3 regions of the Ruegeria sp. CI1 genome follow, and region 2 is predicted to be linked to each of the others. Evidence: riboswitches for the same ligand, from Rfam matches in the RefSeq annotation. Region 2 holds a riboswitch; each other region holds the start of a gene.

Region 1 (10,671 bases), on a different contig from region 2:
GATCGCGGTCTTTACCCGAATGGCCGCGTCCATCGTGGGCGGCACCACGATGGACCGTCCTGAGTGGGTGGCGGCGAACCCCGTGGCGGTCGAGGCCTATTGCTGTCTGACCAACAACAAGAATCGGGGCGTCAAACCAAATGCCGGTGGCGATGATACTTCGGCCAATGGCCCCAATCCGCGCGACACCAACCTCTATGGACAGATCGTGCGCTGGCGGCCCGCACAGGACGACCACGCGGCCGATACGTTCGAATGGGATCTGTATGTGATGGCGGGCAACCCGACGGTGCACAGTGATGCCTATGCCGGGTCGCCCAACGTGAACGCCGGCAACCTGTTCAACTCGCCCGACGGCATGGCCTTTGATACGACCGGGCTGGTGTGGATTCAAACCGATGGCGACGACAAAAACGAGGGCGATTTTGCCGGAATGGGCAACAACCAGATGCTGGTGGGTGATCCGGTAACCGGAGAGATCGCGCGGTTCATGACCGGTCCGAATGGATGCGAGGTCACGGGCCTTGCCTGGTCAAGCGACCGGCGAACGATGTTCGTGGGCATCCAGCATCCCGGCGGCAACTGGCCCGATGGCGGCACGCCGCGTTCGTCGGTGGTCGCGATCAAGCGCGACGACAACTCACCCATAGGCTGACCTGACCGTCATCCAAAGGAAACGCCCCCGAAACGCGGTTCCGGGGGCGTTTTGTTTCGGAGTGACTGAAATTATTCGGCGGCCTTCAGTTCCTTGCCTTGCGGAATGACCTCGTAACCGGGCTCTTCGGGTTCATCATCGACCATCTCGGGCGGGAAGCCCGGGGCGCGGATATCGAGGCCCGTTGCTACTTCGAGGCGCTTGATGATGTTGGGAGACAACTCGCGGGGGCCAAAACGCGCGATCCCGTCGTTGAAGATGTCGATCAGAACCGGGTTGATCTCCAACGGCACGTTGGCGCGATCCGCAACTTCCTGGAACAGGCCGATGTCCTTTTTCACCAGATCCATTGTGAAGGAAATATCGCGCGAACCGTTCAGGATCACCTGGCTTTCGGTTTCATGCACGAACGAGGTGCCGGACGAGATTTTCATCGCCTCATAGGCGGTGTTCAGATCCATGCCCGCAGCCTTGGCAACAACCAATGCTTCGCAACAGGTCACAAGGTTTGCTGTCGCCAGATAATTGGTGAGAACCTTCAGAACCGAAGCCGACCCGAGGTCGCCAGTGTGCAGGATGCGGCGGCCCATCGTGGTGAGGAAGGGCAGGATACGTTCGAACGTCGCGCGGTCGCAGCCCGCGAAAATCGAGATGTTGCCGGTATCCGCCCGATGGCAGCCGCCCGAAACCGGGCAGTCCACCGCGGCGCCGCCGCGCTCGATCACCATGGCGCCGAGCCTTTTGACCTCGGCCTCGTCGGTGGTCGACATCTCCATCCAGATCTTGCCCGGCTTCACTTCGGGCAACATCTGTTGCATCACCGCGTCCGAGGCCGCAGGCGATGGCAGGCAGGTGATGACGGCGTCACATTCGCGCATCAGCTGTGCCGGACCGTCCGCGCGTTTGGCGCCACGCTCGACGAACATGTCGACCAGATTTTCATTCAGGTCATGCACCGTCAGATCAATTCCGTTCCGCAAGAGCGAGCCTGACAGTTTGTGGCCCACATTACCTAGACCGATGAAACCAACTTTCATGGATTTGTCCTCCCCGGCGGGCGTATGCCCGCGTATACGATTCATGCGGTGACTATGAAGCTTTGAAACCGGCAAGAGAAACGAATAATAATGATCGCAATGGTCAAAAAATTTTGGTGATAAATGGACCGCCTTCCAAATCCGGCCTGGTTGCGAACGTTTGAGGCGGCGGCTCGCCATCTGAACTTTACCACGGCGGCGAAAGAACTTGGGCTGACCCAGACGGCAGTGTCGCTGCATATCCGCTCGCTGGAAGAGGATTTGGGCGAAAAACTGTTTCTGCGCGCCGCGCGTCGGATCGAATTGACGGAACTTGGCCAATCCTATGCGCTGACCGTGCGGCGGGCGCTGTCGGATATCGCGCTCAGCACCAACAGCCTGTTTGGCCCGGCCACCCGCCAAAGCCTGACAATACGGGCAGCAATTTCGACCGCCACCTATTGGATCGCGGCGGAATTGCCTGATTTCAGCGCGCAATATCCGGAAATTCCTGTGCGGCTGGTGTCGCATATCTGGAATGACAGCGCCGCCCCTGCAGATGTCGATATCGAGATCCGGTTGGGACATGGCGATTGGCCGGGCGTCATGGCCGAGAAGTTGAGCGAGGAAACCATCGTTCCGGTCTGCCGTGCCGGTGACCCCGTTCCCACCATCCGGCAGATGCACAGCGGGCCGTTGATCCACATTCTCGGCTACGAGGACAACTGGGCGCGCTACCTTGAGGCGCATGGGCTTGACCACGACCCATCGGCAACCCGGCACGCCGTCGATACCACGGTCGCGGCGTTGCAACTGGTGATGGGAGGGGCGGGTTACGCCACCATCCTCGGCCGTTTTGCGCGCAATGCCATATCCCAGGGCGCACCGCTGCAAATTGCCGGGCCACCGATTCCCTTTGGGCAGTCGCATTACCTGATCCGATCCGACGCGGCGACATCGGTTTCCGGTTCAGCACGCCTTTTCGAGGCATGGCTGCGGGACAGGTTGGCTGGCGATGCCGCTGGTTAACGATGGCGGGTCGCTTTTTCACCCTGACGGTTCACAAGCCTGACGCCGCGCTTGACAAGTCCCCTGCCCTTGCCGCATGTCCGCGCTGTTGGTGTCTGCGCGAGCAGATGAAAAGGGAATGCGTCAGCGGTTCACCGTCAAACGCAGCCGCCCCCGCGACCGTGACCGGAGAGGGTGCCCAAATGCCACTGGCCGACAGGCCGGGAAGGCGGGACACCCGACAGGGACAAGCCCTGACATCCGTAAGCCGGGAGACCTGCCAGCGCCCGAAGACCAGACCGGACGGGGTGTTCCGGTGTCGGGCCGTGGCCCGCATGAAACCCCGTTCCCCGAAACCTGAATGGGGGGATGAGAGACGTGACCGAGCCTGCACCAGTCGAACTGCTGGTCTGCACCACCTGCCGCCGGGGTCTGCCCATCGAGGATGACACCCAGCGCCCGGGCGCGCTGTTGCACAAGGCGCTGACCGAGGTCGAACTGCCCGATGGCGTTCTGCTGAAACCGGTCGAGTGTCTGTCGAACTGCGATCAGGGCTGTTCGATCGTTCTGCGTGGCGGGCCGTCACGCTGGACCTTCGTCTATGAGAACCTGAGCGAAACAGACGATGTCTCGATCATCGTCGAAGGCGCGACCAAGTATCTGGCCACCGAGGACGGGCTGGTAAAGTGGCGCGACCGCCCCGAACATTTCCGCAAGAACTGCGCCGCCCGCATTCCCCCGATTGGAGCCTGAGCCATGAGCACCCTTGAAAAACTTCCCGTCACCGTGATTACCGGCTTTCTGGGCTCGGGCAAGACCACGCTGATCCGCCACCTGATGCAGAACCCACAGGGCAAGCGGTTGGCCGTGGTGGTCAACGAATTCGGCGATGTGGGCGTCGATGGCGAGATCCTGAAAAGTTGCGCCATTCCGGATTGCCCGGCGGAAAACATCATGGAGCTTGCCAATGGCTGTATCTGCTGCACCGTGGCCGACGATTTCATCCCCACCATCGAGGCGCTGATGGCGCTGGAGCCGCGCCCCGATCACATCCTGATCGAAACCTCGGGTCTGGCGCTGCCGAAACCGTTGCTCAAGGCGTTCGACTGGCCCGACATCCGGTCGAAGATCACCGTGGACGGTGTGATTGCGCTGGCCGATGCCGAGGCGGTGGCCGCTGGTCGCTTCGCGCCGAACGTCGAAGCGGTGGACGCCCAGCGCATGGCGGACGAGTCCATCGACCACGAAACGCCGCTGTCAGAGGTGTTCGAAGACCAGATTTCCTGCGCCGATATCATCCTGCTGACCAAGCCCGACCTGGCCGGACCCGACGGCGTTGCGAAGGCCAGGGAAATCATCGCTGCCGAGGCCCCGCGCCCGCTGCCGGTGGTCGAGGTCGCCGAAGGGGCCGTGGACGTGCGCGTTATCCTGGGGCTGGAGGCCGCTGCCGAGGATGACATGGATGCCCGCCCATCGCACCACGACGGGGCGGACGATCATGAACACGATGATTTCGAAAGCGTCGTGATCGAGTTGCCCGAGCAATCCGATCCCGCCGACCTGATGGCCCGGATCGAACGTCTGGCAAACGAATTGAACATCCTGCGCGTCAAAGGGTACGCCGCCGTATCCGACAAACCGATGCGTCTGCTGGTGCAGGCTGTGGGCGCGCGTGTTCGCCACCAATACGACCGGGCTTGGAAACCGGGCGAAGAGCGCCGCTCGCGCCTGGTGGTGATTGCCGAGCATGACGACATCAACGAAGCCGCAATTCGCGGTATTCTCGAAGGTGTGGCCGAGGCCGCCGAATAAGGGACCGAGACGCCAATGCATGTCGTCTTTCGCGAAAGCCACGGTCTGGAAGAGACCGAAACACCGACCGATCTGGGCCAGAGCCCGGGCGATCTGGTGGTGCTGTCCTTTTCCGACAGCGACCTTGGCGCGTTCGCGGCGGGCTGGCATCGCGGCGGCGGAGCCGAGGGGCGGATGCCGTCATTGCGGCTGGCAAATCTGTCGGCGCTGAAGCATCCGCTGTCGGTCGATACCTATGTCGAACAGACGCTGGAGGGGGCCAAGGGCATCCTGATCCGGCTTATAGGCGGCGTGCCGTACTGGTCTTACGGGCTGCAGCAGGTTCATGCGCTGGCGCAATCGAAAGGGCTGGCGCTGGCTGTTCTGCCAGCGGACGGGCGTGAGGATACCCGGCTGGACGACTATTCCACCCTGCCGGTCTCGACCCTGCGCCGCCTTGCGCATCTGTGTGATACCGGCGGCGAGGTGGCGGCCCAGGCCGCGCTGGCACAGATGGCGCTGGCGACGGGATTGTATGCCGGACCGGTGATGGGGTCCAAAGCGCTGCCCGAATGCGGCGCGTGGTGCCCGGACCAGGGGGTAATCGCGGCAGAGACCGCCTTCGAAGATGGCAAGCCCCGCATCCTTGTCACGTTTTACCGCGCCTATCTCAGCGCGGCTGACACGGCGCCGATCGCCGCCGTGATCCGCGCGTTCCGAGCCCGCGGATATGATGCCGTCGGTCTGTTTGCACCGTCGCTGAAAGCGCCCGCATCGGCCAAATGGCTGGCAGAGCAGGTTGCTTCGCTGACACCTGCGGCCCTCGTCAACGCCACCGCCTTTTCCGGCAAGGGCGGCGGAGGCACATCGCCTCTGGATGCCGCGGGGGTACCGGTTTTTCAGGCCATGCTCGCCACCTCGAACCGCAAGGCGTGGGACGAGGCGGAACGGGGTCTGTCGCCTGCGGACCTGGCCATGCACGTGGTGCTGCCCGAAGTGGATGGCCGCATCACCGGCAGCGTGATCTCGTTCAAGGAGCCGGGGCAGCGCGACGCGCATCTGCAATTCGCACGTGCAATGCACGCACCCGAACCCGACCGGATCGGGGCGCTGGTGGATCGGGTGTCGGGTTGGCTTTGCCTGACGTCGAAACCCAAGGCAAAACAAGTGCCGGTGCTGGTGCTATCGACCTATCCCGGCAAGGACTGGCAGATGGCCCACGCGGTGGGACTGGATGCTCTGGCTTCGGCCGAGGCGATGCTGGAGGACCTGCGCGGCGAGGGGTATGACACCGCGCCGGCAGAGCCCATCGCCGATACCCTGCTTGACGCGCGGACAAGCTGGTCTTTGACAGATTACCGCGCGGCCCTGTCCACCTTGCCCGCTTCGCTGCGGCAAGATCTGGAGACCGTGTGGGGCAAGGCCGAAGACGACCCGGCTTTTGCCAACGGCGCCTTTCATTTTACTGCCCTGCGGCGCGGCAAGGCGATTGTCGCCCTGCAACCCGAGCGCGGCACGCCCGAGACGCGCGACGATGAATATCACGATCTCAGCCGGACGCCGCGCCATTCCTATGTTGCCTTCTACCTTTGGCTGCGCCATGCGGCGGGGGCCGATGCGCTCATCCATATCGGCGCGCATGGAACGCTGGAATGGTTGCCAGGAAAGTCGGTCGCGCTGTGCAAGGCCTGCTGGCCTGAGGCGCTGATCGGCGGTTTGCCTGTGATCTATCCCTTCATTGTCAATGACCCCGGCGAAGCGGCACAGGCCAAGCGACGCATCGGCGCCGTCACGCTGGGCCACGTACCCCCGCCGCTGCGCGAAAGCGGCACGCCGGATAGGATGGTGCGGCTGGAGTCGCTGTTGGACGAGTTTTCCAACGCCGACGGGCTGGATCCAAAGCGCCGCGACCGTCTGCAATCGGACATCCGCGACGAGGCACGGGCCATCGGGCTTGAGAACGATCTGGGCCTTGATCGCGCCACCAGTACCGCCGAAGCGATCACCCGGATCGACCGCTTTGTCTGTGACATCAAGGAAAGCCAGTTCGGCGACGGGCTGCACGTCTTTGGCCGGGTGCCCGAGGTGGCAGGCAATTTCGATATCGCACCGTCTGCCCATGCCGAGCGCGCCGCCTTGCTGGCCGCGCTGGCGGGCAAACGCATCGAGGCCGGCCCGTCGGGATCACCCTATCGCGGGCGTTCGGACGTGCTGCCTACCGGGCGCAACCTCTACACTACCGATCCACGCTCGGTGCCCACGCGGGCGGCCTATGCGCAGGGGGTGAAACTGGCCGAAGAACTGGTGCGGCGGCATCTGCAGGAAGAAGGCGATTACCCCAAAGGGTTGATCGTCGATCTGTGGGGGTCGGCCACCATGCGCACCGCCGGCGAAGAGTTTGCCATGGCCTTGCACCTTTTGGGCGTCAAACCGGTCTGGGATCAGGGATCCGAACGGGTATCAGGCATCGAGGTGCTGCCGATCACCGATCTGGACCGCCCGCGACTGGATGTGACCCTGCGTGTTTCGGGGCTGTTTCGCGACGTTTTCCCGACGCTCTCGGCGCTGTTCGGTCAGGCGGTGCGTGCGCTGTGCGCAAGGGACGAGGCGCCGGACTGGAACCCCTATGCCGGTCAGGAACCTGCGGCCCGTGTCTTTGGCCCCGCGCCGGGCAGCTACGGGCTGAACATGACGCATCTGTCCGAGACCTATACGGACGAGGCCCGCGCAGAGGCCGGGCAGGCCTGGCTTGACGCAAGCTCCTTCGCGCTGGAGGGCGAGCATATCGCGCACGATCGGGATGGCATCACGGATCGTGTCGCAAAGGCCGACAGTTTCGTTCACCTGCAGGACCTGACCGAAACCGATCTGCTGCTGGCCAACGACTATGCCACGCACGAGGCCGGGTTCGCGGCGGCCAAGAAGGTCACCGGTGGCAGCGCCCGGCTGTATCATCTGGACAACACCAACCCCGAAACCCCGCGGGCTCGAACCCTGCCCGAGGAAATCAGCCGCGTTGTTCATGCCCGCGCCGCCAATCCCGGCTGGATCGCAGGGATGCAGCGACACGGGTTCCGAGGCGCGGCCGAGATTGCGGCGACATTGGATCACATGGCCTCGTTCGCGCATCTGTCGGGCACCGTCGCGCCGCATCTGTTCGACCTGTATCACGACGCGACACTGGGCGACCCCGGAGTCGATGCCTTTCTGCAGGACGCCAATCCGCAGGCCCACAAGGCGATGCATGACCGGTTCCGGGCGCTTTTCGACGCCGGGTTGTGGAACACCCGGCGCAACTCGATCCGTGCGGATCTGGAGGGGCTGAGATGAGCGCGCCCATCGTCCAGGGATGGTGCCCCGGCGCGCACCGGCCGATGATGTCCGGGGACGGGTTGGTGGTGCGCGTGCGGCCCCGACTTGCGCGTCTTGAGGCCGGGCAGGTTCTGGGCTTGTGCAAGGCGGCGGACCGATATGGCAACGGCACGATCGACCTGACCAATCGTGCCAACCTGCAACTGCGCGGCGTGGCCGAGGCCGATCATTCGGCCTTGCTGGATGACTTGGCGGCGTTGGGCCTGCTGGATGCGGAACCGGGCATTGAGGTTCGGCGCAATATCCTTGTCACCCCGCTCTACCGTGAGGGAGACCTGACGGCAAGGTTGACCCGGAAATTGATCGACTGGTTGGCGGACCTGCCCAGATTGCCTGCGAAATTCGGGTTTGCCGTGGACACCGGCCCGGACCGCCTGCTTTCTGGTGACTCGGCGGATATTCGGTTGGAGACCGGACCAGACGGCCTGATCCTGCGCGCTGATGGTGCCGATACGGGGCGTGTGGTGCCGGAAAGTGAGGCCATCGACAGGCTGATCGAACTGGCCCGCTGGTTCGCGGACAACCACGGCCAGGAGACCCGCCGCATGGCGCGGCTGGTCGCAGCTATCCCTTTGCCACAGAAATGGCAGGGTGCGCGGCCGGGTCCGGTTGGCAAACGGATGCAACCGGGGAATACCCCGCTTGGCCCGGTTTGCGGCGCGGTCTTTGGTCAGCTGCCTGCAGCCGAACTGGCCCGCCTGATCGTGGACAGCAAAGCCCCGGCCTTGCGCGTCACCCCTTGGCGACTGATCCTGCTGGAAGGCGGGGAGGCGATCCGCGCTCCGGACTTTGTCACCCGGGCCGATGACCCGTTACTGACAACCGATGCCTGCCCCGGCGCGCCGTTCTGCCCGCAAGCGCAGGCTGAGACCCGCGCCATAGCCCGCGCGCTGGCCCCGCGCGTCACTGGCAGCCTGCACGTTTCGGGCTGCGCAAAGGGCTGTGCCCGGATGAGCGCGGCGGATGTGACACTGGTCGGAAATGACGGAACATTCGATATCGTAAAACATGGCCGCGCGGGGGATGAGCCCTGTCAGCGTGGCCTCAGCCCCGAAACACTGAAGAGCATGGACCTGACCTGATGCCCTATGAATACGAAACCAACGGTGCGGCGATCTATAAGCAATCCTTCGCCACGATCCGGTCCGAGGCCGACCTGGCCCGTTTTGACGCCGACGAGGAACAGGTCGCGGTGCGGATGATCCACGCCGCCGGTATGGTCGGACTTGAGGAATTTGTACATTTCTCGCCCGGCTTCGTGCAGGCTGCGCGCGCCGCACTGGAAAACGGCGCGCCGATCCTGTGCGACGCGCGCATGGTGTCGGAAGGTGTCACCCGCTTTCGCCTGCCCGCCGAAAACGAGGTGATCTGCACGCTGCACGACGAGCGCGTCCGCCCGCTGGCAGAGGAAATGCAGAACACCCGCTCGGCGGCGGCGCTGGAGCTGTGGCGGCCCGTGCTGGAAGGCGCGCTGGTCGCAATCGGGAACGCGCCCACGGCGCTTTTCCACCTGCTCAACATGCTCGAAGATCCCGACTGCCCCCGCCCTGCCGCCATCATCGGCTGTCCAGTGGGTTTTGTCGGTGCGGTCGAATCCAAAGATGCCCTTTGGGAGGCGCAGCCGGTGCCGTCCTGTATCGTCAAGGGCCGTCTGGGCGGCAGCGCCATCACGGTTGCGGCCATAAACGCCATCGCAAGCAGGGCAGAATGAAAATGGGAACCATATATGGCGTGGGTCTGGGCCCCGGCGACCCGGACCTGATGAGCGTCAAGGCCGACCGCCTGTTGCGCGGGGCACGGCACGTCGCCTATTTCCGCAAGCCGGGCCGTACCGGGCAGGCGCGCAAGATCGTCAACGGCATGATTTCGGGCGATGCGGTGGAATTTCCGATGGAATACCCGGTGACCACCGAAATCCCGGTGACCGATCCACGTTACAACGAGCTTTTGGCGGCGTTCTACGAGGATTGCACCAAGCGGCTGAAGGAGCTGTCTGCTCAGGGCGAGGATGTGGTTGTTCTGTGCGAGGGCGATCCGTTCTTCTATGGCTCTTTCATGCATCTTTACAATCGCTTGCGTGATCAGGCCCCGGTCGAGGTTGTGCCCGCGATCACCGGCATGTCAGGGGCCTGGACCGCAACGGGCGATCCGATCACCTGGGGCGATGATGTGCTGACGGTTCTGGTCGGCACCCTGCCCGAAGAGATGCTGGCCGAGCGCATGGCGCAGACCGATGCGCTGGTGGTGATGAAGATCGGGCGCAATATCGACAAGGTGACACGGGCACTCAAGACCTCCGGGCTCTATGACCGGGCCTGGATCGTGGAATACGCGCAGATGCCGAACCAGACGGTGACCAAGCTGAGCGAGGCCTGCGACAGGATCACGCCATATTTCTCGATCATCATCGTCCACGGTCACGGGCGGCGGCCATGAGCGGCTGGGTCAAGATCGCAGGCCTTGGGCCGGGCAACGAGGCGCTGATCACGCCCGAAGTGACCGAGGCGCTGGCCGAAGCGACCGATGTGGTGGGCTATATCCCTTATGTCGCACGCGTGGCCGAGCGCGCAGGGCTGACGTTACACGCCAGCGACAACCGGGTCGAAATCGACCGTTCGCAACATGCGTTGCAGATGGCGGCGGAAGGCAAGCGGGTGGTGGTGGTGTCCTCGGGCGATCCCGGCGTGTTCGCAATGGCCGCGGCCGTATTCGAGGCGATGGAAAATGGCCCTGTGGAATGGCGCGATCTCGATGTCTCGGTAATGCCCGGCATCACCGCGATGCTGGCAGCCTCGGCCCGCGCCGGTGCGCCCTTGGGCCACGATTTCT
Region 2 (10,671 bases):
CAAAAAATGCGCAATCGCGCCTTTGCGTGCGGGCAGAAGGGTTGGATGTTCACCCGCGAAAGCCTGCATCATCTCAGCCTTTCCGATCCAAAGCGCATCTTCGATTTCAACCGGATCAATGTTTAAATCCCGTGAAAGGGCCTCGCCCGAGCAGCCGAACATCAAAGATGCAGGAAACGGCCAGGGCTGACTGGCCAGATATTGAACCCGCCCGACCGTAACGCCTGCCTCTTCGAAAACCTCGCGACGCACGGCCGATTCCAGAGTCTCGCCAGGCTCAACAAATCCTGCCAGCAAGGAGTACATCCCTTCAGGCCAACCTGGCGACCTGCCCATCAACACGGCATCCCCGTGCGTAATCAACATTATGACTACAGGATCCGTGCGTGGGAAATGCTGGCCGCCGCACCCAGGGCAACTTCGCTGCCATCCCGCCTGAGACACCTCGCTTCTGGCACCGCAACGGGCGCAGAAGCCGTGGGTTTCGTGCCAGCCAATGACTGCCTTGGCCGTCGCCGCCAGTTCGGCGTCACGGGGGTTGAGGCGCGTCATGACCCGACGCAACTCTGCAAATACATAACCGGTGGGTAAATCCGGATGCTGCTGCTCGCTTCGGTCGACAAAGGCGCCGACGCCGGAAAGATCATGGTCTTCGGCCTGCCAACTGGTGATGTCCGTGGCAAATACCGGTGCGCCTGCTTCGGATAAACCGAGGAAAACGGGGGACTCCATGATATCTCCCGGTTCGGATTGGATCAGCCTGTGAGACATCGTGACTGTCGCCAATCGATCCAACCGTTCACCCTGAACGAGGATCTTTCCGCGCCAAAGCAGCAGGCAGAGTGCTTCGGGATGACCCTTTGCATGCGCCAAAGCGTTGTTGTCGCCGCGAATGTGGGCGCTGCGATTCAATCCCGATCCGCCAAAAGTGACCTGCTCTGCCCGTTTCATTCTTTGTCCTTTGTTTTTCAAAGGGCTGCCACGGTTGTTCGATCAACGCAATGGCCCTGCCAATCAGAGAGGAAATGATTACACGCGACGAAACCACAAACTTTTCTCAAATCCCGCTTCAATTTGCCGTTTTTTCAAACTGTTAAGAAGCAAGGGTCATGTAGACAACAAACACTCCATTTCCGACGGCAGGACATTCATTGAACTCAGAGGCACAGATCAGTCCCAGCACATTGCCGCCAGTTCGCCTGAGAATTCTTGCGACCTCGGATCTGCACATGAATCTTATGGGATATGACTATTACTCGGATCGACCGGAACCCTCTGTCGGGCTGACACGAACCGCGAGCCTGATCAAGGCAGCCCGAGCGGAGGCCGAACAAATGGGTGCGCGCGTCTTGCTATTCGACAATGGTGACTCCATGCAAGGCACGCCTTATGGCGATTTTGCCGCCGATCAGAACGACGTCGCCCACCCGCTGATGCTTGCGTTCAAGCATTTGGGATATGATGCGATCGGGCTTGGCAATCATGACTTCAACTTTGGCTTAGACTGCCTGAGCGGTATTCTGGCTCACGCGCCATGTCCTGCCATATGTAGCAATCTACATTGCGTTGAGGGTAATCAACCGTGGGAGGCATCGGCTATCATTCGTCAGCGATTTGCGGTCGGGTCTGAAACCTGCACTTTGACTGTCGGTGTCTTTTCGGTTCTGCCGCCACAAACCACGGATTGGGAGGCACACCAGCTTGCAGGCAGGGTGACTTCGACTGACATTCTGGAGACTGCTGCTACAGCCGTTAGCGACTTGAAGGATAAAGGATGTGAGCTGGTTATTGCACTGGCACATTCGGGTCTAGCTGGAGCTGTTGTGGAAGCACAAATGGAGAATGCAGTAGTTCCGCTGGCGTCGATCGAAGGCCTCGATGCAATAGTTGCAGGCCACACGCATCTGACTATCCCCGGAGCCGACCATGATGGATTAGCACATGTTGTAGGCGACAAGGGCCTAGTTCATGGCAAACCTGTCGTCATGCCGGGATCGTCAGGATCGCATTTGGGCGTGATCGATCTGGCGTTTGCCCATGAGGCCAACAGTTGGAAAATTGCAGGGCATTCTGTCGAACTTCGCCCGATCTGCAACAGAGGCAACGATGGTTGTGCCCAATCGACCGTCGAAGAAGATCCCAAGTTGGCACGAATATTCGAATGTGGACATGCCGAAACACTAAAGCGGATGAAACAGCCCGTCGGACATGTCAGCCAATCGATGCATAGCTATTTTTCCTTTTGTGCACCGGATAAGGGGCTTTCGCTTGTCGCCGCAGCTCAAGCAGCTGCACTGCGTCCCTTTCTTGCCGGTTTGCCTGAAGGATCACTACCGACATTGTCAGCGGTCACACCCACGAAATTCGGCGGGCGTTCCGGGCCGCGTTTCTATACGGAGGTTCCCGCTGGTGAAGTTTCGATGCGTCACATTGCCGACCTTCACGTCTTTCCCAACGAATTGCGCGCTGTTGTCGTTAACGGCGCAGAATTGCGCGATTGGCTAGAAATGTCAGCATGTCTGTTTAACCAGGTCACTGAAAATAGCCAAGATACCCCGTTGATCAACCCTCTTCGAGCAGGCCATAATTTCGATGTTATCCATGGTGTTGAATACACTATAGATCTGACTTGCCCGCCTCGGTTTCATGCGGATGGCAGTCTGGTTGAAACAGGCAACCGACGCATTGGAAACCTCACTTGGAAGGGAGATCCCATCGGGGATCAGCAGCTTTTCGTCGTGGCACTGAATAACTATCGCGCCAATGGGGGGGGCATTTTTCAGCTTTGGAGAACGCTAAAATCATCAGTATTCCTCGCCTACGCATTCAGCACATCTTGAAGGACTATGTTGAGGGGAGTCTTCCATCTGATCCGCTGCAAGCGACTCCGCATCCGTGGCGTTTCGTCAAGACGCGCAAGACCTCGGTCGTTCTGCAGACCGGTCCCGATGCCTTGCGCTATCTGGATGACCTTTCAGGATACCACCCGGTTGTTCTGGGCATCGATCCCGAAGGTTTCCTGCGGCTACGCCTATCCTTGTGACGGGTTGTCATCGCCAGTCATCTTGCCTATATCGAGCAACGAGAGGTTGGCGCGGGCGAGCGCCTCGCCAACCTGGTCAGGTCCGGAAGGAAGCAGCCACAACGAGTCCCGCTTGGGTCGATGTCCAACCTCTCACTTTCCCACTAATCATCTAGCGTAGACCAACCTAATCGGCGATGAGTGCGGGCCACACAACGGCATTCTTACGCGCAAACGCGCCCAGATGGCCAATTTGCTTCACTCCAAAATCCTGAGGCGTCAATTCACGCCGTCGCGCATCTTGCCCATAAAGTTCGGCCAATCGCCAAACGCATTTGGGCGGGATCACCTGATCGTCCGAAAACGCAATCATATCCACAGATGCGCCACTTCTTTCCCAGTCGGGTTTCGGTAAGGTCGTTCCGGCATCCGGCAGATAGCTTTTTGCGGATGTGCACCATTTTCGCCATTGCCAATAGACCGGAGCAGGTAGATCTGCTCCGAACCCAACAAGACGCCCAGGCAAATACCCCAAACTCTTAACCAGCAGCGGAACATGCCCGAACCAAAACATTCTGGCGAGCGCTTGATAAGGCCAAGGGTGATCGCGATGTTGTACCAGCCCTGAACAGACACAGATCATTCTGTCGATTTCTTCGATGCCAGGCTGCAAAGGACCGAGCATCCCGCCAATCGAATGCCCGATGACCCAAAGCTTTGAATTTGGGAACCGACGACGCATTTCCGTCCGAGCCGCGGGCATGTCGACCAATGCCCAATCGGTCATGGATGACTTGGATTTCTTTAGGTTGCCGGTCAAAGAGTGGCCGAAATCCCGGTAATCGTACGTCAGACAAGCAATTCCGCGTTCTAAGGCCAGCCACGATGCGAAATGTCTGTAGTAGTCCCTCGGAACACCGGTCGCCCCATTGAGCACGACCGTAACTTCTGGCTTTTCTTTCGCATGAAAGAGGCGGGCAGACAGTTGGTAGTCGCCCGAGTGAATAAGAAGGTCTTCAGCTGACACCTGGTCCTGCATATTTAACTCCGCGCCCCCTAGACCGGTCGGTCTAGTCCTGATCTCTGGACCAATTGGTCCAGTGCTGTCAATAATCCACGCAAATGACTGAACGTCCTTTGCCAACAAAAGAGCGCCTGATTCGGGCTGCGGCCGACCTTTTCCAGAGGTCGGGCTATCACGGGGTCGGGCTGAACGAAGTTCTTTCCGTGGCTGACGCACCCAAAGGATCGCTGTATCACCATTTCCCGAATGGAAAGGCCGATCTGGCGCTTGCGGCCGCTACTTGGGCGTCCGATGCGATGCTTGGTCTTATTGCCGCGTCATTTGAGCCTGCGGAAGATTTCCAGTCCGGGGCCACAACTCTTTGCAACAAGATAGCGAAACTTTTCGACAAATCAGGTCAGTGGGATACCTGCCCGATTTCCGCTACTTTGTTCGAAGGGCCGGACAACAATATATTCCGCAACCATGCCTATCACTTGTACGAGGGTTGGATAACCGAAGTCGCACATCACGCAAGGCGACTTGGAGTGGCCGAGCCAGAATTCGCGGCAGATACTGTGTTCATACTGCTCCAGGGCGGGTGGCAGTTGGCCCGGGCAAGGCGATCTTCGGAGACCCTAAGAAACGTGCCTTGCCGCTTGAGCAAGATGTCGACGTCTAAACAAATTCAGTAAACCCGCCCGGCGCGACAAAGGTGCTTGAACCGCAGGATTCGTCTTGACCCAGAATTGTGCGCCCGCTAGCGATTAGGCGATGGTTTCCGGCCGCGTTCACGGTCGGAATGAAAAGGGAACACGGTACGGTTCTTCCAGAACCAATTCCGCGACTGCCCCCGCAACTGTAGGCGGCGAGCGAAGCCGAAATGCCACTGGTCCAAGGGCCGGGAAGGTCGGCAAAGCAGCGACCCGCAAGTCAGGAGACCTGCCATCGGAACTGAAACTCGAACTCGGGCGGGGTGTCCGGGACAGGGTCCGATAGCTGATTGCTGTCCTTCCCGTCCGTTGTCCTCGTCACCAGCGCGGAGGGCGCGACATGATTTGGAAATCCGACAAGCACCTGTTCACGGCAACAGTGTGCCAGAAAACCGGTAAACCCTGCCCGGCATTGGCGCAAATGGGTAAAAAACTGGCACAGGCGATATCTGCGGCAAAGCCATTGACTGCAGATGACTTCGAGATCGACGGAAGCTGCGCACTTGAACATTGTGCCACTGGGTGCGATGCCAGATTCCGCGCCGATCATTCTCGCATTCGAGTATTCTGCGGTGTGAATGACGAGGCGGATAGCGAACGCCTGAACCAGATTGAAGACGCTCTATTGAACTCTTCTCGGACCGTTTTTCCCTCGGGTTGGATCAAGCAGATGCCCTGCGCGTTCCTCGAAGCAGTTCCGCAGGGCAATCAGGCGGCAGAAACCGCCTGCCACGCGCCACTTTGAAAGACCGCCAACGCAAAAACATAACCCTCAGTCCGGCCTCAGGGCCGGTCTGCCACCATCTGCCCTTTCAGCGCCCAATCCATTTGGGGTTCGGTTTCGACGGCGCAGGGGCGAATGGCGCGTAGCCGTTTCAGCGCATCCGAAGGTCTTTCACCACATTCGACCATCAACCTCAGCGCAGCCATTCCCGATCTTCCGCAACCGCCACGACAGTGGATCAAAATCCGACCACCGCCAGCAAGTGCCTGCCGCGCAGACGCACTGGTCTCGGCCCATTTCGCCTGGACATGACTGGGCGGAATACCAAAATCTTCGATCGGCAAATGGACCCATCGGCAGGCGCGCGCCTGAATATCCAAGCCGAAACTGCGCGCGCCGTCTTGGATCATTTCGACCTCTGTCGTCATCGAAATCACTAGGCCCGGTTTCCAGTCGGCAATGGTGTCGAGGTCAGAAGGATAGTCTCCGCTCCGACCCGGCATCTGGCAGATAGCCAATGTGCCTCCGCCCACCTGCAGCCCAAATATCACCAGTTGTGACACGATTAGCTCCCACACAACCAACACGCTGAAATCTGCATTCTCCAATGGATGCCTGAGTGTTTTACCCCGGCTTGCAAGCAATCCAAACCAAAATCGGACCTGCTGCTGTGGACGCGGGCATCGCGGCACACTACGCTGCGGTTTTAAGACGAATCCGGCAGAGCAGACATGACCGACACCGCACCCGCACCCTATCAGGTTCTTGCCCGAAAATATCGCCCCGAAACCTTTGCCGATCTGGTCGGCCAGGATTCGATGGTGCGGACACTAAGAAACGCCTTTGAAGCAGACCGGATTGCGCAGGCTTTTATCATGACCGGCATTCGCGGGACGGGTAAAACCACTACCGCACGGATCATCGCCAAGGGCATGAACTGCATCGGGCCGGATGGAAACGGAAAGCCGACAACTGAACCTTGCGGTCAGTGCGAGCATTGCGTTGCGATCATGGAAGGCCGTCATGTAGACGTGATGGAGATGGATGCAGCAAGCCGGACCGGTGTTGGCGACATTCGCGAGATCATCGACAGCGTCCGCTACCGCGCTGCCAGCGCGCGGTATAAGATTTACATTATCGACGAGGTTCACATGTTGTCGACCAGCGCGTTCAACGCGCTGCTGAAGACGCTTGAAGAACCTCCGGCGCACGTGAAATTCATTTTCGCGACAACTGAAATTCGCAAGGTTCCGGTCACAGTTCTGTCTCGTTGCCAGCGCTTTGATCTGCGTCGGATCGAACCCGAAGATATGATCGGCCTGCTACGCATGATCGCCGAATCGGAGGGAGCTCAGATCGCTGGCGACGCACTGGCTCTGATCACCCGCGCAGCTGAAGGTTCGGCCCGGGATGCGACCTCGCTTCTGGATCAGGCGATCTCGCATGGCGCCGGGGAGACCTCTGCGGATCAGGTACGTGCAATGTTGGGGCTGGCGGACCGGGGTCGGGTTCTGGACCTGATGGACATGATCCTGCGGGGCGATGCGGCGGGGGCATTGACCGAACTGGGTGCGCAATATGCCGAAGGCGCCGATCCATTGGCAGTGTTGCGAGATCTGGCCGAGATCACCCATTGGGTTTCTGTTGTCAAAATCACGCCTGATGCAGCAGAAGACCCGACCGTTTCGCCCGACGAACGCGCGCGAGGGATACAAATGGCACAGGCGCTGCCTATGCGCGTTTTGACGCGGATGTGGCAGATGCTGCTGAAGGCGCTGGAGGAAGTTTCTGGTGCGCCTAATTCCATGATGGCCGCCGAGATGGCGATCATTCGTCTGACTCATGTCGCCGATCTACCCAGCCCGGAAGAACTGATCAAGCGACTGCAGGATGCGCCTGCGCCACCGGCACCGAACGGCCCGGGTGGAGGAGTTCCCTTGTCAGGCGGGAGTACGTCGACCGCACAGTCAACAGCATCTTATGCGCCAGGCAACCAGTCCGCTCGGCGTCACAACAGCGGTGCGCCAGTTGCAGCCCTCGCGCAGGACCTGCAAGCCGCTTTGGGGCGATACCCAACATTCGAACACGTGGTCGAACTGATCCGCTCCAATCGTGACGGCAAGTTGCTGGTCGATGTTGAGGACGGGATTCGCCTTGTTGCTTATCAACCGGGGCGTATTGAGTTTACCCCGTCCGACAAAGCGCCCAACGATCTGGCCCAGAGGCTGGGCGCAAGCCTGCAACGCTGGACGGGCAATCGTTGGGCTGTTTCGATCGTCTCGAATGGCGAGGCACAGACGATTTCGGAAATTCGCGATGCCGTCGAGATCGCCCTGAAAAATGAAGCCAGTGCGCATCCGTTGGTGCAGGCCGTGATCGCACAGTTCCCCAAGGCCAGCATCACCCGCATCACAACCCCCGAACAACGAGCAGCGCTGGTCGAAGCCGAGGCACTTCCCGAAGTCGAAGACGAATGGGATCCGTTCGAAGAAGAATAGTGACCTTGCAGACGCGTGCCGCTACAAATGTCGCAAATACGCTTGAAGGGTCGATTGCAATCTCACACGGTTCCGGGAGTTGTCTGACAGGAGCCTGGCATGCGAACTGACCCTCTGCACTCCCGTTTCGGATTAATTATTCACGACGTTGATCTGCGCGACGTGACTGCGGAATCGCATTACCCGCGAATCCGGCAAATGTTCGAAACTCATTCCGCGCTTTTGTTCCGCAACCAATCCCTGACGGATGCCGATCACATTCGGTTGGGCGAGTTGTTCGGCCCGCTCGAAAACCGTGAGGCGATGGCGGCGGGACGCGATGTCGAATTCCAAGTTTCGGAGCTTTCCAACCAGACTTCCGATGGACTACGGTCGCGCGATGATCTGCGGCTGCTTGACCTGCAAGCCAATATGCTCTGGCACACGGACAGCACTTTCTTGCCCACTCCTGCGCTGGTCAACATTCTGACTGCGCGTGTTGTTCCCCCTTCGGGTGGAGAGACAGAAATTGCCTCGACGCGGGCAGCGTGGGCGGACATGCCTGAAACCCTTAAATCGAAACTAAAAAATGCGATCATATGGCATCGGTTGTCTCACTCCCGCGCCCAGATCTCTTCCGAACTCGCCGCATTGTCTCGAATGACCCGCTGGCCCGATCGCCCGTGGCGCGCGATCTGGCCCAATCCAACAACCGGCGATGAGGCCTTGTTCATTGCCTCGCACGCTTTTGCCATCGAGGGGTTGGGCCATGGAGAAAGCCAGGAAATACTAGCAGAGGCGATGACGTTTTGCACACGCCCCGAATACGTGTATTCCCATCAGTGGTCGGTGGGTGATGTGCTGATTTGGGATGAACGGGCAACAGTGCATCGAGGTCGTCCATGGGACTATGAACATCCTCGATCCCTTCGCTCGATCTGCTGCTCAGTCACGTCTAAAGACGGGCTAGATGATGTCCGTGTGATCTGACCTGTCTCACCCACGTCGCACGGGGATGCCTCCACGATGCCCGGCCCAACCGAAGGAGTTGTCTCGGCGAAAACTGAAACGACGGATGGGAACGCGTGCCCCTTGTGCCAACCAGTTTGCACCCGTATCTAGGCGTCAAACCGAAATGCAGGAGAAAGAACCATGCTTAAAGGACTTGGCGGGCTTGGCGACATGGCCAAGATGATGAAGTCAGCTCAAGAGCTTCAGACCAAGATGACCCAGATGCAGGAAGATCTGCACAACGTTTTGGTCATTGGCGAATCGGGCGCCGGGCTGGTCAAGGCGACGGCCTCAGCCAAGGGCGATCTCATGGCTCTCGATATCGATCCGTCGATCTTCAACGGTGACGACAAAGAGGTGGTTGAAGACCTGATCCTGGCCGCTATCAAGGACGCCCAGGCCAAAGCTGCCGAGAAAGCTCAGGAAGAGATGGCCAGACTAACCGAAAGCTTGGGGCTTCCCAAAGACATCAAGCTACCGTTCTGATAATAGCACCTGCACGGCAGATGATTGGGGCTACCTGTGCCCCGATAAAAATGAGGCGCATGGGTGAGTTCCAACCGCGATATCGACAATCTGATCGAACTGATGGCCAAGCTGCCCGGCCTCGGACCGCGATCAGCCCGACGCGCGGTTCTGCATTTAATCAGGAAACGCGCATTGCTGCTGACGCCATTGTCTGACGCCGTGCATGCCGTCGCCGTCTCAGCTCGAGAGTGTCTCAACTGCGGCAATGTCGGCACCTCGGATATCTGCGACATCTGCGAGGATGAAGATCGCGCTTCGGGTGAACTTTGCGTCGTCGAAGATGTCGCGGATCTCTGGGCAATGGAGCGGGCAGGCGTGTTCAAGGGGCGGTATCACGTGCTGGGTGGAACTCTGTCTGCGCTGGATGGCGTAGGCCCCGATGAACTCCGCATTCCCCGTCTCAGAAATCGGGTTGTCACCGAAGGGATTACCGAAATCATTCTTGCTTTGAACGCAACAGTCGACGGCCAAACAACCGCCCATTACATCGCCGACCAACTACAGGGGCAGGTGCGCCTGACTTCATTGGCGCAGGGTGTGCCGATAGGCGGCGAACTCGACTATCTCGATGATGGCACCATCAATGCGGCTTTGAGCGCGCGTAAAGACATAAGCTAGTACAACTGGAGCGGTGAAATGGCGCGGATCGCGTTCCGATTGAAGGAATGGTGGCCCACATTGCTAGGGGCATTCGGGCTGGTTGTCGTCAGCAGCCTGGCCTTTTTCTTTCTGTCGCGGCTCAGTCCCGAAACCGCAGGCGATACCATAGGAACAGTGGCAACTTTCGTACTTGCTGTCTGGCTGTTGTCACAAATCTGGATTCACGCAACTCGCATCGACAAAGCCAAGCATCAGCTTTTGCTGATGGCTGTATCTTTCATTCAGGTCGTTCCGTTCCTTTTCGCCGCCGCCTACGGATCTTTTGGCTATACCGATTTGTGCGTGATCGGTGCCAAGCAGCCCAGCGATGTTCTGTATTTTTCGTATGTGACGTTCACGACCGTCGGGTTCGGTGACCTGCATCCGGGTGGATTGTGCCGGGCCATTGCCGTTGCTGAAGCAATAACCGGTTACGTGTTGCTGGGGTTATTCGTCGCCGCAGCGGTCGCCCTTTACGGGCGGGCGCGTCAAACCTGAGCGCACTCATCGGTTTCGCTCGATCCATGCTGCAATAGCTGCCTTGTCACGAAAGC
Region 3 (10,671 bases), on a different contig from region 2:
ACAATGGCAATTGCAGCAATTGTCCTTCTTCTTGTTTTCGGGATGGCCGGGTGGTGGACCTTCAATCAGTCCGCCCCCCAGGCGGGCAGCGAAAACCGACCACCGCTGGCACTCCCCGATAAACCATCAATCGCCATCTTGCCCTTTGCAAATCTATCAGGTGACGCAGAACAGGAATACTTTGCCGAGGGCTTCACCGAAGACCTGACCAGCAACCTTGCCCAGTCGAAAGACCTGTTCGTCATCTCCCGCAATTCGACATCTGCCTACAAGACGCGCCCTGCGAATATCCGCGACATAGCCGCCGATCTTGGTGTCCGCTACGTTCTCGAAGGGTCGATCCGCCGCATCGACGACAAGATCCGGATCACGGCTCAGCTCATAGATGCCTCCAGGGATACGCATGTCTGGGCAAAACAATATGATGAACCCGTCTCCGGTATATTCGACGTTCAGGACGACCTCACCCGCGAAATCGCGGGCAGCCTTCTGGTCAACATGCGCAAGGCAGACCTCGACCGGACGCGCCAAAAGCGGCCAAGCGACCTGACCGCCTACGACTACGTGCTGCGCGCCCGCGCGCTCTGGGACACCCCCGGCAAGGAAGCCAAGCTCGAAGCGCGCGAACTGGCGGAAAAAGCCATCGCGCTGGACCCGAACTATGCACCCGCCTATGCCGTTCTCGGCGACACCTACAACAGCGCGTATATTCTTCAATGGGAAGGACCCGAAGCGCTCGACAAGGCCTATGACCTGGCGCGCAAGGCGGTAGAGCTGGACCCGAGATCGTCGCAATCCTACGAATTGCTCGGTCGCGTATTCCTGCGTCAGAACAAGCACAACGAGGCCATCCTGTCGCTGCAAAAGGCGATTGACCTCAATCCCAACCGATCCTTTCACTACGCAGCCCTGGCCGACGTTCTGACATTCGCCAACCGGCCGGAAGAAGCCATTGACCTTATGCAAACGGCGATCCGGCTGGATCCGTTCTATCCCGCCCGGGACAACATGTATCTCGGTCGGGCCTACTATTTCAGCAAGCGGTACGAAGAGGCGATGGTCGAACTGAGAACCTGCGTTATCCGCACGCCCCGGTATCGTCCCTGTTACATGTATCTGGCGCCGACCTACGCCCAGATGGACCTGCCGGACGACGCCGCGAACACCGTGGACGAGCTGATGCGGATTGCACCAAATTTCTCGATCTCCAAATCGGTTCGTGGCCACCTCCCGTTCGTGGAACCGGCGATGAACTTCTACATCGACGGGCTGCGCAAGGCAGGTGTTCCCGACTAGCGCCAATGCGCCTCCACGGAACTCCTACCCCTTCCCCTCACAAGACCCGCAGCCGGGGGCGCCGATACTGCGCCGCAGGTGCCACCAGCAACTCGTGCAATGCCCAGACCAGCGCATCAACCCGGTCGGGCGAACCCTGCCCTTCAAACCCGCGCGTGGTCAACTGGCACATCTGCTCCTCCAAAGCGTCCAGCCCGGCCACATGGGACACCCGCCCCTGCTCGTAGAGCGCCGCCACCGGCTCCGCCCGCGCCACCTTCCCGCGTGACGCCCGCACCGCCCGGAACGGCACCAGCGGGTCGACCTGCCGCACGACCTCTTCCACCAGCTGCCCGCCCTGATTGACCTCTGCCACCAGCCTCTCGGCCCCGAACTCGTCCATCGCGGCTATCGCCGCCCGCGCCCAGCCCGCCGGACCAACGCCCTGCACCGTCCGGTCAGCCAGCACAAAGGCGCGCCAGTCCTCGGGCGCCCCCTGCAGCCGTGCACCGACCACCACGATCCCGCAGGCATCCGCATCCACCCCGCCACTCACCGCCGGGTCCAGCGCCACAACAATCCGATCCAGATCCGGCACACGCTCCACTCGCGCCGCCTCCAGCATCGATCCGGTCCACAGCGCGCCCTCGGCATCGGCCAGCAGCACCCCGTCCAGCTCCTGCCGCCCCAGCCGCGTCCCCGCATAGCGCGCCCGCACTTCTTCCAGAAACGATGCTGCCAGGTTGGCCCGGTTCGCCTCGGTCGGCGCATGGGTCACCACCGTGGACGGTGCCGCCAGCAAATCCTTCAAAACCTTCACGTTCCGCGGCGTCGTGGTCACACAGGCCTGGGGCTGATCCCCCAGCCGCAACGCAAATTGCAACATGTCCCAGGTCTCGCTCGGCTTCGGCCACTTGGCCAGCTCGTCCACCCAGGCGGCATCGAACTGCGGCCCCCGCAAACTGTCCGGATCATGCGCCGAAAATACCTGCGCCTCGGCCCCGTTGGGCCAGACCAGCTTGCGCTCCGACGCTTTCCAAGCGGGCCGACGATCCGGCGGTGAACACTGCAAGATCCCGCTATCGCCGAAAATCATCACTTCGCGCACCTGATCCCGGGTCTCGCCCACCAGCGCCACACGCCGCGCCACGCCCTTGTCCAGCGGCTTGGCCCCCTCGACCATCGAGCGAACCCACTCGGCCCCGGCCCGCGTCTTGCCCGCGCCGCGCCCGCCCATGATGACCCATGTGCGCCAATCCCCCTCGGGCGGCAACTGATGCGGCATCGCCCAGAACTCGAACAGGAAAGGGAGGGCACACAGCCCTCCCTCCCCGATCTCACTCAGAAACCTCTCCCGCACCGCAGCATCGGCGGAGGCGAGCCAGCCTGCACCCGATCTCAGATCGGGCCTGCTCAAGGTCGAGCGCATAGCCCCCCTGGGCAATTCCTTGTTGTCTGTGATGGTGTTCGACAAAACTCGTCTCCACTTTCTGACAGTTCCGGATCAGGCCGTCGACCTGACCAAGCTGCTTGGCTGTGCCAGCAAGATCTGCTTCCTCCCCGGTGACGATCTGCTTGCGCAGGTCTTCCGCCGCTTGCCGCAGACCGCGAATGGACGTTTCGAGCGACTGCAACAAATCAGCCGTCCGGGCGATCCTCTCTTCCGGGGTAATCATCGTCATATGTGCGTCTGACCTCATGCGTGAGTTGTTCCGCACGAGAGAAACGAAAAACGGCCACCGGATCAGATCCGGAGGCCGCCGCCCACTTCTTCTAGCATGACACAACCTATACGAGAGAAAGGTCGCAGAGTCAAGAGTTTTCGCAACAGCTGCAACGGGTTGCGTACGACGCGGGTTAAGGAAACACTAACGGCAGCCCCGGTCACGGCAAATGATAGGACAGGAACCTCTCCGTCCCCTCGCCATTGTGGCTCCATCTCGCCCGCACCCCGAAAACCTCGGAAACCGTCTCCAGGGACAGCGCTTCGGCGGGCGCGCCAAAGGCGACCAGCCGCCCCCCGGACAGTACCGCCACCCTGTCACAGGTCATCGCCTGGTTCAGATCGTGCAGCGCCATCACTGTCGTCACTTTAAGCGCGCGGACACAGCTCAGGATCGACAGCTGGTGGTGAATGTCCAGATGGTTGGTCGGCTCATCCAGCAGCAGCAGCCCCGGCTGCTGCGCCAGCGCGCGGGCAATATGCAGCCGCTGGCGCTCTCCACCCGACAGGGTTGCCCACTCCCTGTGCGCCATCCCGGCCATGTCCACGGTCCGCAGCGCCTTGTCGACCTGCCACGTGTCTTCCGCCTGCCAAGGCCGCAGCGCCGACAACCACGGCGTGCGGCCCAGCTCCACCACCGACCGCGCACTCACCCGCTCGGTCGTGTCGGCCTGTTGCTCGACAATGGCGACACGCCGGGCGATCTGCCGCCGCCCAAGCGCCGACAGGGGATCACCGGCCAACTCGACCTGCCCCGAACTCGGGCGCACCAATCCCGCCAGCAGGCGCATCAGGGTCGACTTGCCCGACCCGTTGGGACCGACCAGCGCCAGCGTCTCACCGGGGTCCACGTCAAAGGACACACCTGACAACAGGCGCTTGCCGCGCACGGCGTAACTCAGGTCTCGGGCCTCGATCCTCATCGCGCGCTCCTTTGTCCGCGCACCAGAATGACGGCAAAGGCTGGCGCACCTATCAACGCAGTCACCACCCCGATGGGCAGGACCTGACCGGGGATGATGATGCGCGACACGATATCCGCTCCAATCAGGAACACGGCACCGATCAGGGCGGCGGTCGGGATCAGGCGGCGATGCCCCGGCCCCACCAGAAATCGCGCGGCATGCGGGATCACCAGCCCGACAAAGCCGATGGACCCCACGATCGATACCATGACCGCCGTCGTCAGCGCGGTGGCAAGGATCAGCACCGCCTGAACCCGCCGGACGGGTATGCCCAGTGACGCCGCGGAATCCGAACCAAAGGTAAAGGCATCCAGCGCGCGGGCGTGAAAACGGCAGATCAGCCAGCCGGCAAAAGCCACAGGTATCGCAAGATACACATCCGGCCAGCGCACCCCGCTCAGGTTGCCCATCAGCCAGAACATGATTCCGCGCGCCTGATCGGCATTTGCGGATTTGGCGATGATGAAGGCCGTCATCGCGTTGAACAGCTGCGATCCCGCAATCCCCGCCAGAACGATCTGCGCCGTTGCCGCCCGTCCGCCACCCGCACCCGCCGCACGGGCCAGGATGGCAACGAACCCAAAAGCCAGCAGCGCACCGTTGAACGCGCCAAAGGACAGCGACAACGCGCCGCCGCCCAATCCGGCGATGGTCACCGCCACCGCCCCGGTCGAGGCCCCGGCAGAGATGCCCAGAATATACGGATCGGCCAGCGCGTTGCGCAGCAGCGCCTGCAGCACCACACCCGCCACGGCCAGTCCCGCGCCGCAGGCCGCGGCGACCAGCGCCCGTGGCAACCGGTAACTCCACACGATCCCCTGATCGATCGGATCGACGGCCAGACCCGCCCCGGCCAGCTTGTTGGCCAGCACTGAAAACACGAGCTCGGGCGCAAGCGCGGTTTCCCCGATCATCGCGCCCGCCAGAACCGCCGCAACCAGCACCGGCACGGCAAGGCACACGGCCCCCAGTACGTGCCGGGCGATTGCGGCGATCTCGCTCACTGGCTGTTACCGCCGCTGCTCAACTCCTCGGCCAGATCCTCCAGCGCCGGAATTGCGCGTATGGTGGCGTCCATGGCCTGCGCGTCCATGATGACGATGCGGTCGTTCCTGACCGCATCCATCCGGCTGGCCACCGGGTCGTTGCGCAGAAACTCCAGCTTTTTCTCATAGTCATCGGCGGCAAAGCGGCGACGGTCCATCTTGGCGATCACGATGACAGTCGGATTGGCCTTGGCAATGGTTTCCCAGCCCACCGTCGGCCATTCCTCATCCGTTTCGATGACGTTGCGGATGCCCAGCGCGTTCATCATATATCCCGGCGCGCCTTTCTGCCCGGCCACGAACGGATCGCTTTCCATCTCCGGGGACGAGAACCAGAACACGGCGGACACGTCGTCAAGTTCCACCGCCTTCGCCCTGGCAATGGCTGCGGCCTCGCGCGCCCTGTAGTCCGCCACCAGTTCCGCACCCTTCTCGGACGCCCCAAAGACAGCGGCCAGTTCCTCGATCCCCTGATACAGCGTATCGGTCGAGAACATCTCGATCCGCGTCCCGTCACTGCCGACCGAGTTGTCCTTGCCGACGCAATCGGCAGGCATCACATAGGTCGGAATGCCCAGTTCGTGAAACTGTTCTCGCGTGGCAACGATGCCTTCGGGGCCGACATGCCATTCATATTGCGCCGCCACCAGACCGGGCCGCCTGGCAACCACGCTTTCAAAGCTGGGGTCGTTGTCGGCCAGACGCTCCACCTTGGCGTTCACCTCGGCAAATTCAGGCAGAACCTCGTTGAACCAGACCGAGGTTCCCAGAACCTGCTCGCCCAGCCCCAGCGCATAAAGCACCTCGGTCGCGGCCTGACCGACCGTGACCGCCGACGCCACTGGCGCCTCGAACGTCACCGAATGGCCGCAGTTTTCGATGGTCAGCGGAAAATCTTCGCTGGCGGCCACACTTGCCGCCGACAGAGACAGGGAAAGGCCCACAAGGCCGGTACGCAAAACCATGATGATCGATCTCCATATGTCAATGACCGGAGAACGGGTGAAAGGGCATTGACCAAAGCGACAGTCGCATTTCGCCTTCTGTCGGTGCAGGGCGGCGCACGGCCCCCGGCAGGATCCTTTGGCAACCTCCCCGGACAACCCCGTCCGGTGTGTTTCGGTTTTTACCGGCAGGTCTCCTGACTGACGGGTCGTCGCCTGTCCTGTCTTCCCAGACCTGAAAGGCCCAGTGACACGAACGGACAGCGCTCGCCGCCTACAGTTGCGGGGGCAGTTCCGGTTGATGCCGCGCGGCACCTCGGATTCCCTCTTAGCCCTTTCGGGACCGGTACCGCGCGCTTAGTGCAATCCTTACGGTGCGGCAAGAAAATTCTGCGCGCGCCCGGGCTAGCTCTGCAAAAGGTTCAGCACCGCATCGCGCTCTGACAGAACCAGCAACAGCGCCAGATCACCGGGCTCGACCCGATCCAGGATCATCCTGCTGGCCTCGACCGGCGAGGCCGCGCGCAGAACCTGATCCTCCCGCAGCCCGCATTCCGTGGCGGTCTGCCGGATCAGTGCCGGAATCTCGCCCAGCTCACGCCCCCGCAGATACCCTTCCAACTCGGCAGCGACCACCACATCCGGTTGAAACCCCAGCGCCGTTCTGGTGACCTCCCGGATATCCTGGTCCGACCGATCGCCCGCATGGCTCAGCACGATGAAGCGCCGCTTTGCCGACAGCCCGCCCAGCGCCTCGCACACGGCCGCAATCGAATGTGGATTGTGGGCAAAATCGACAAACACCCGCGCGCCGTTAAAGGCGAACTCGTTGCACCGGCCCGGATTGTCACGGGCATCGGGCCTGAACCCGGCCAGCCCGGCGCGAATGGCCTCAACCGGGATCTCCATCGCACGCGCAAGGCACAGCGCCGCCATCGCGTTCAGGATGTTATAGCGCGCCGCACCCCCCATGGTCAGCGGCACATCGCGAACCGATTGAATGACCTGCTCGGCCTGCCCATCGAAGAACACGATCTCTTCTCCACGCAGGAACGAACAGCACTCTCCCCGCTCGCGGGCGCGGCGGATCAGATCGTTTTCCGGGTCCAGCGAGAACCACCAGATCACACCCGGCGTGGTTTCCGCCTCGTCCCGCACAAAGGGATCATCCGCGTTCAGGACCAGAACACCGCCCTTCTTCAGGGCGCGGCGCACGGCAAACTTCGCCTGCGCCAGTTCCGGCACCGTGTTGACGCCGTACTGGCCCAGATGATCGTTGGCCACATTCGTCACCACCGCGGCCGAGGCCGCGCGGGTCGGCAGCCCCCGGCGCAGGATGCCGCCGCGCGCCACCTCAAGACAGGCGATCTCAAGCCGACGGTCCCGCAACAGCATCCGTGCACCGCCCGGCCCGGAATAGTCGCCCCGGTCCAGGATATCGTCCCCCACCCGCACGAACTCGGTCGAGGTCAGCCCCGCCACCCGGCCCGACGCACGGGCAATCGCCTCCAGCAGACGGGTCGTCGTGGTCTTGCCGTTGGTGCCGGTGATGAAAGCGACGGGAATGTTGTGCAACGCGCCCCAATCCACCGCGTCGGGCGAGGGCAACGCATCCCAGGCCCATGTCCGGCTGCCCGCGCCGTGACCCAGCGAGATCTCGTCATCGTCGCACAGGATATCGACGCCGTGCTTCTCCGCCGCCTTGATCAGCGCGATCAGGGCCGGGTTGGCCTCACGCTCCATGACGCCCCTGAGGTCGGCAACCATCGCCTCGAAATTTCCCGAGGCCGCCCCCGTCAACTCCGCCGCGCAGAAATGCCAGGCGGTCTGGGCCGCAAAAACCGCCGAATACAGCTGATCCATCGGCGCGGAAATCGCCAGGTTCACGCCGCCGGTGAACGCCCGCCACGCCAGCGCCTCATCCTGCCAGCCCAGCGCATCCAGCACGCGGCGCGCATGCACCTGCCACAAGCCGGTGACACGCTGCGCCAGATCACCGTCGAAAAACACATCGACAACCGCCCCCGGACTGTCCCACATCAGGCCCGGCCCGGTCAGTCGGCGCGCGTCATCCACACGAAACAGATCGCTTTGCGCGCAGGTGATGGTCAGCGCGGTTTCAAGCGCCTCTATCCTGTCCATGTCGCCCCCTCAGTCGGAGTCCTCACCAACATCCCGCGGCAGCCGCACGCCGCGTTCATCCCGGATCAGCGCCTGATCGCTGTCAAACAGCTCCTCGAACGCGCCGGGAACGGGGGCAGGCGCCGCCGCACTCGCCTCGGCAGACTCGGCATCCTCATCCGAATTGAAATAGATGATCTGCTTCCAGCACCGCGCCGTGTCATCACCAAAGATCACCAGCACGTCGCCTGGTGCCGCCATGTCCAGCGCCGCGTTGATCGCCTCGACCTCGTCGGGAATGACGCTGATCGCCTCCTCGGCAACTCCGCCCGACATCAGGCCCGATTTCAGCATCTGCGGGATTTCGTCATGGCCGCGCCCGCGGCGGTTGTCATCGGCCTTGCAGATGAAATGATCGAAATGCCCCGCCAGCGCCTTCGCCGCGTCCGCCACGTCCTGATCACGCCGGTCACCGGGCATCGAGACGACGCACAGCCGCCTGCCCTTGACATCCATCCGGTCGGACATCGCGCTCATCGCCGCCAGCGCCGCCGGGTTGTGCGCATAGTCCAGGATCACCTTGAAGGGATGCTCGTCAAACACGTTCATCCGCCCCGGTGCCTGGAAATAGCTGGTGTCGAAGGTGCGCAACCCGTGCCGAATATTGTCCAGATCGACCCCGAAACTATAGGCCATGGCTGCCGCGAACATGGCGTTCTGCACGTTGAAGATCGCCTTGCCCTCAAGTGCTGCCGGAATCAGATGCGACCACAGGATCGGGATATGCAGCCCGTTGTCATAGATGGTCAACATGTCGCCATTCATGCCCTGTTCCAGCACGATGGCCTTGCCGCCCGCCTGAATATGCTCCTTCACCAGGCTGTGGCCCGGATTGGTCGTCACGTAAAAAATGGTCTTGGCCGGCGCATAATCGGCCATTTTCAGACAGTTGATGTCATCGGCATTCAGCACCGCCGTGTCGGTGGCGCTTTCCACCACCACGCGCTTGACCACCGCCAACTGCTCGACCGTGTCGATGCCGCCCAGCCCCAGATGGTCGGCCGAAACGTTGAGACACGCCGCCACATTCGAGCGCTGATAGCCCAAACCCGACCGGACAAGCCCGCCGCGCGCTGTCTCCATCACCGCGAAATCCACCATCGGATCGCGCAGCACGATCTGCGCCGATTTCGGCCCCGTCATGTCACCCTTGACGCTCAGCTTGCCATCCACATAAACGCCGTCCGTCGAAGTCATCCCGACAATCTTGCCGCTGGCCTTCATGATATGGGCCAGCATCCGCGACGTCGTGGTCTTGCCGTTGGTTCCGGTGATCGCGGCAATCGGGATGCGGGTCTGCTGGCTGGCCGGGAACAGCATGTCGATCACCCGTCCCGCAACGTCGCGCGGCTGGCCCTCGGACGGGGCCACGTGCATGCGGAAACCGGGCGCCGCGTTCACCTCGACGATCGCGCCGCCGATCTTCTTGTAGGATTTGGTGATATCGTCGATCAGGAAATCGACGCCGCCCACATCCAGCCCCACCGCCATGATCGCGCGCTCGGCCATGTCGCGATTGTCGGGATGCACCACATCCGTCAGGTCGATGGCGGTGCCGCCGGTCGACAGATTCGCCGTCGAGCGCAGATAGAAAATCTCGCCCTCGGGCAGCACCGTTTCTTCGGTCACGCCCGCATTCTCCATCAGGCGCCTGGCCTGAGTGTCGATCTCCAGCATGGTCAGCACCTTCTCGTGCCCGATGCCCCGGCGCGGGTCCAGGTTCACGATGTCGACCAGCTCGGCAATCGTGTGCTTGCCGTCGCCCACCACATGGCCCGGCACCCGCTTGGCCACCGCAACCAGCTTGTTGTTGACCACCAGCATCCGGTGATCGAACCCGGTGATGAAGCTTTCGACCAGAATGGCGCGGCTGCGCGAATGCTCCTTGGCCTCGGCAAAGGCGGTCTCGACCTCGGATTCCGAATTCAGGTTGATCGACACGCCGCGCCCGTGATTGGCATCCAGCGGCTTGACCACCACCGGAAACCCGATCCGCGCCGCCGCCTTGGCCGCCTCGCGCGCGGCATAGACCATGCGCTGTTGCGGCACCGGCAGGCCCAGATCGTTCAGCAGGTTGTGGGTGTCTTCCTTGTCACAGGAAATCTCCACCGCGATATGCTTGGTTTCCGAGGTGATGGTGGCCTGAATGCGTTTCTGGAACTTGCCATGCCCGAACTGCACCAGCGAGCCTTCGTTCAGGCGGATCCAGGGAATGTCGCGCTCCTCCGCCGCCCTGACCAATGATCCGGTCGAGGGGCCGAATTCCTTGCGCTGCGCCCGCAGGACAAAGCTGCGCAACTCGTCGTCCCAATCGAACTCGGGATCGAAATCGTACTCCAGCTGCTCTTTCAGCTCCTGCGGCAGCAGATGCATCAACAACCGCATCGCCAGCTTTCCGGCGGCCAGCCCCACGTCGCGCTGGCGGTATTCATAGACCATGTTGTACTGGCCCGGCTGACCGGTGCCGCGAGTCCGGCCAAAGGTCACGTCCGAGCCCGCCACGTTCTGCACCTCGATGGCGCAATGCTCCAGCACAT

What was found. A riboswitch is a leader RNA that binds a small molecule or an ion and turns the genes downstream of it on or off. The one in region 2 is predicted to bind cobalamin.
Region 1: linked by a shared signal. The riboswitch ahead of ACR0LZ_RS17860 (DUF1636 family protein) and the one ahead of ACR0LZ_RS12580 (hypothetical protein) in region 2 are both predicted to bind cobalamin.
Region 3: linked by a shared signal. The riboswitch ahead of ACR0LZ_RS03030 (ABC transporter substrate-binding protein) and the one ahead of ACR0LZ_RS12580 (hypothetical protein) in region 2 are both predicted to bind cobalamin.

The regions. Positions count from the first base shown of each region.
Region 1 is NZ_JBQFQP010000016.1:81,043-91,713, reverse strand. It holds gene ACR0LZ_RS17875 (PhoX family protein) at 1-655, shown strand, start outside; gene ACR0LZ_RS17870 (NAD(P)-dependent oxidoreductase) at 727-1,737, opposite strand; gene ACR0LZ_RS17865 (LysR family transcriptional regulator) at 1,816-2,700, shown strand; cobalamin riboswitch at 2,772-2,978, shown strand; gene ACR0LZ_RS17860 (DUF1636 family protein) at 3,049-3,432, shown strand; gene cobW (cobalamin biosynthesis protein CobW) at 3,436-4,491, shown strand; gene cobN (cobaltochelatase subunit CobN) at 4,507-7,800, shown strand; gene cobG (precorrin-3B synthase) at 7,797-8,924, shown strand; gene ACR0LZ_RS17840 (precorrin-8X methylmutase) at 8,924-9,553, shown strand; gene ACR0LZ_RS17835 (precorrin-2 C(20)-methyltransferase) at 9,550-10,278, shown strand; gene cobJ (precorrin-3B C(17)-methyltransferase) at 10,275-10,671, shown strand, end outside.
Region 2 is NZ_JBQFQP010000009.1:146,775-157,445, reverse strand. It holds gene nudC (NAD(+) diphosphatase) at 1-951, opposite strand, end outside; gene ACR0LZ_RS12605 (bifunctional 2',3'-cyclic-nucleotide 2'-phosphodiesterase/3'-nucleotidase) at 1,230-2,840, shown strand; gene ACR0LZ_RS12600 (hypothetical protein) at 2,837-3,043, shown strand; RNA gene ffs (signal recognition particle sRNA small type) at 3,083-3,181, shown strand; gene ACR0LZ_RS12590 (alpha/beta hydrolase family protein) at 3,210-4,061, opposite strand; gene ACR0LZ_RS12585 (TetR/AcrR family transcriptional regulator) at 4,145-4,720, shown strand; cobalamin riboswitch at 4,784-4,989, shown strand; gene ACR0LZ_RS12580 (hypothetical protein) at 5,079-5,483, shown strand; gene ACR0LZ_RS12575 (protein-tyrosine phosphatase family protein) at 5,522-6,025, opposite strand; gene ACR0LZ_RS12570 (DNA polymerase III subunit gamma/tau) at 6,194-7,960, shown strand; gene ACR0LZ_RS12565 (TauD/TfdA dioxygenase family protein) at 8,060-8,929, shown strand; gene ACR0LZ_RS12560 (YbaB/EbfC family nucleoid-associated protein) at 9,092-9,436, shown strand; gene recR (recombination mediator RecR) at 9,500-10,096, shown strand; gene ACR0LZ_RS12550 (ion channel) at 10,115-10,615, shown strand; gene ACR0LZ_RS12545 (hypothetical protein) at 10,622-10,671, opposite strand, start outside.
Region 3 is NZ_JBQFQP010000002.1:217,632-228,302, reverse strand. It holds gene ACR0LZ_RS03055 (adenylate/guanylate cyclase domain-containing protein) at 1-1,296, shown strand, start outside; gene ACR0LZ_RS03050 (DNA-packaging protein) at 1,334-2,704, opposite strand; gene ACR0LZ_RS03045 (hypothetical protein) at 2,613-2,957, opposite strand; partial or broken gene ACR0LZ_RS03040 (ABC transporter ATP-binding protein) at 3,411-3,921, opposite strand; gene ACR0LZ_RS03035 (FecCD family ABC transporter permease) at 3,918-4,967, opposite strand; gene ACR0LZ_RS03030 (ABC transporter substrate-binding protein) at 4,964-5,974, opposite strand; cobalamin riboswitch at 6,124-6,316, opposite strand; gene ACR0LZ_RS03025 (Mur ligase family protein) at 6,359-8,095, opposite strand; gene cphA (cyanophycin synthetase) at 8,105-10,671, opposite strand, start outside.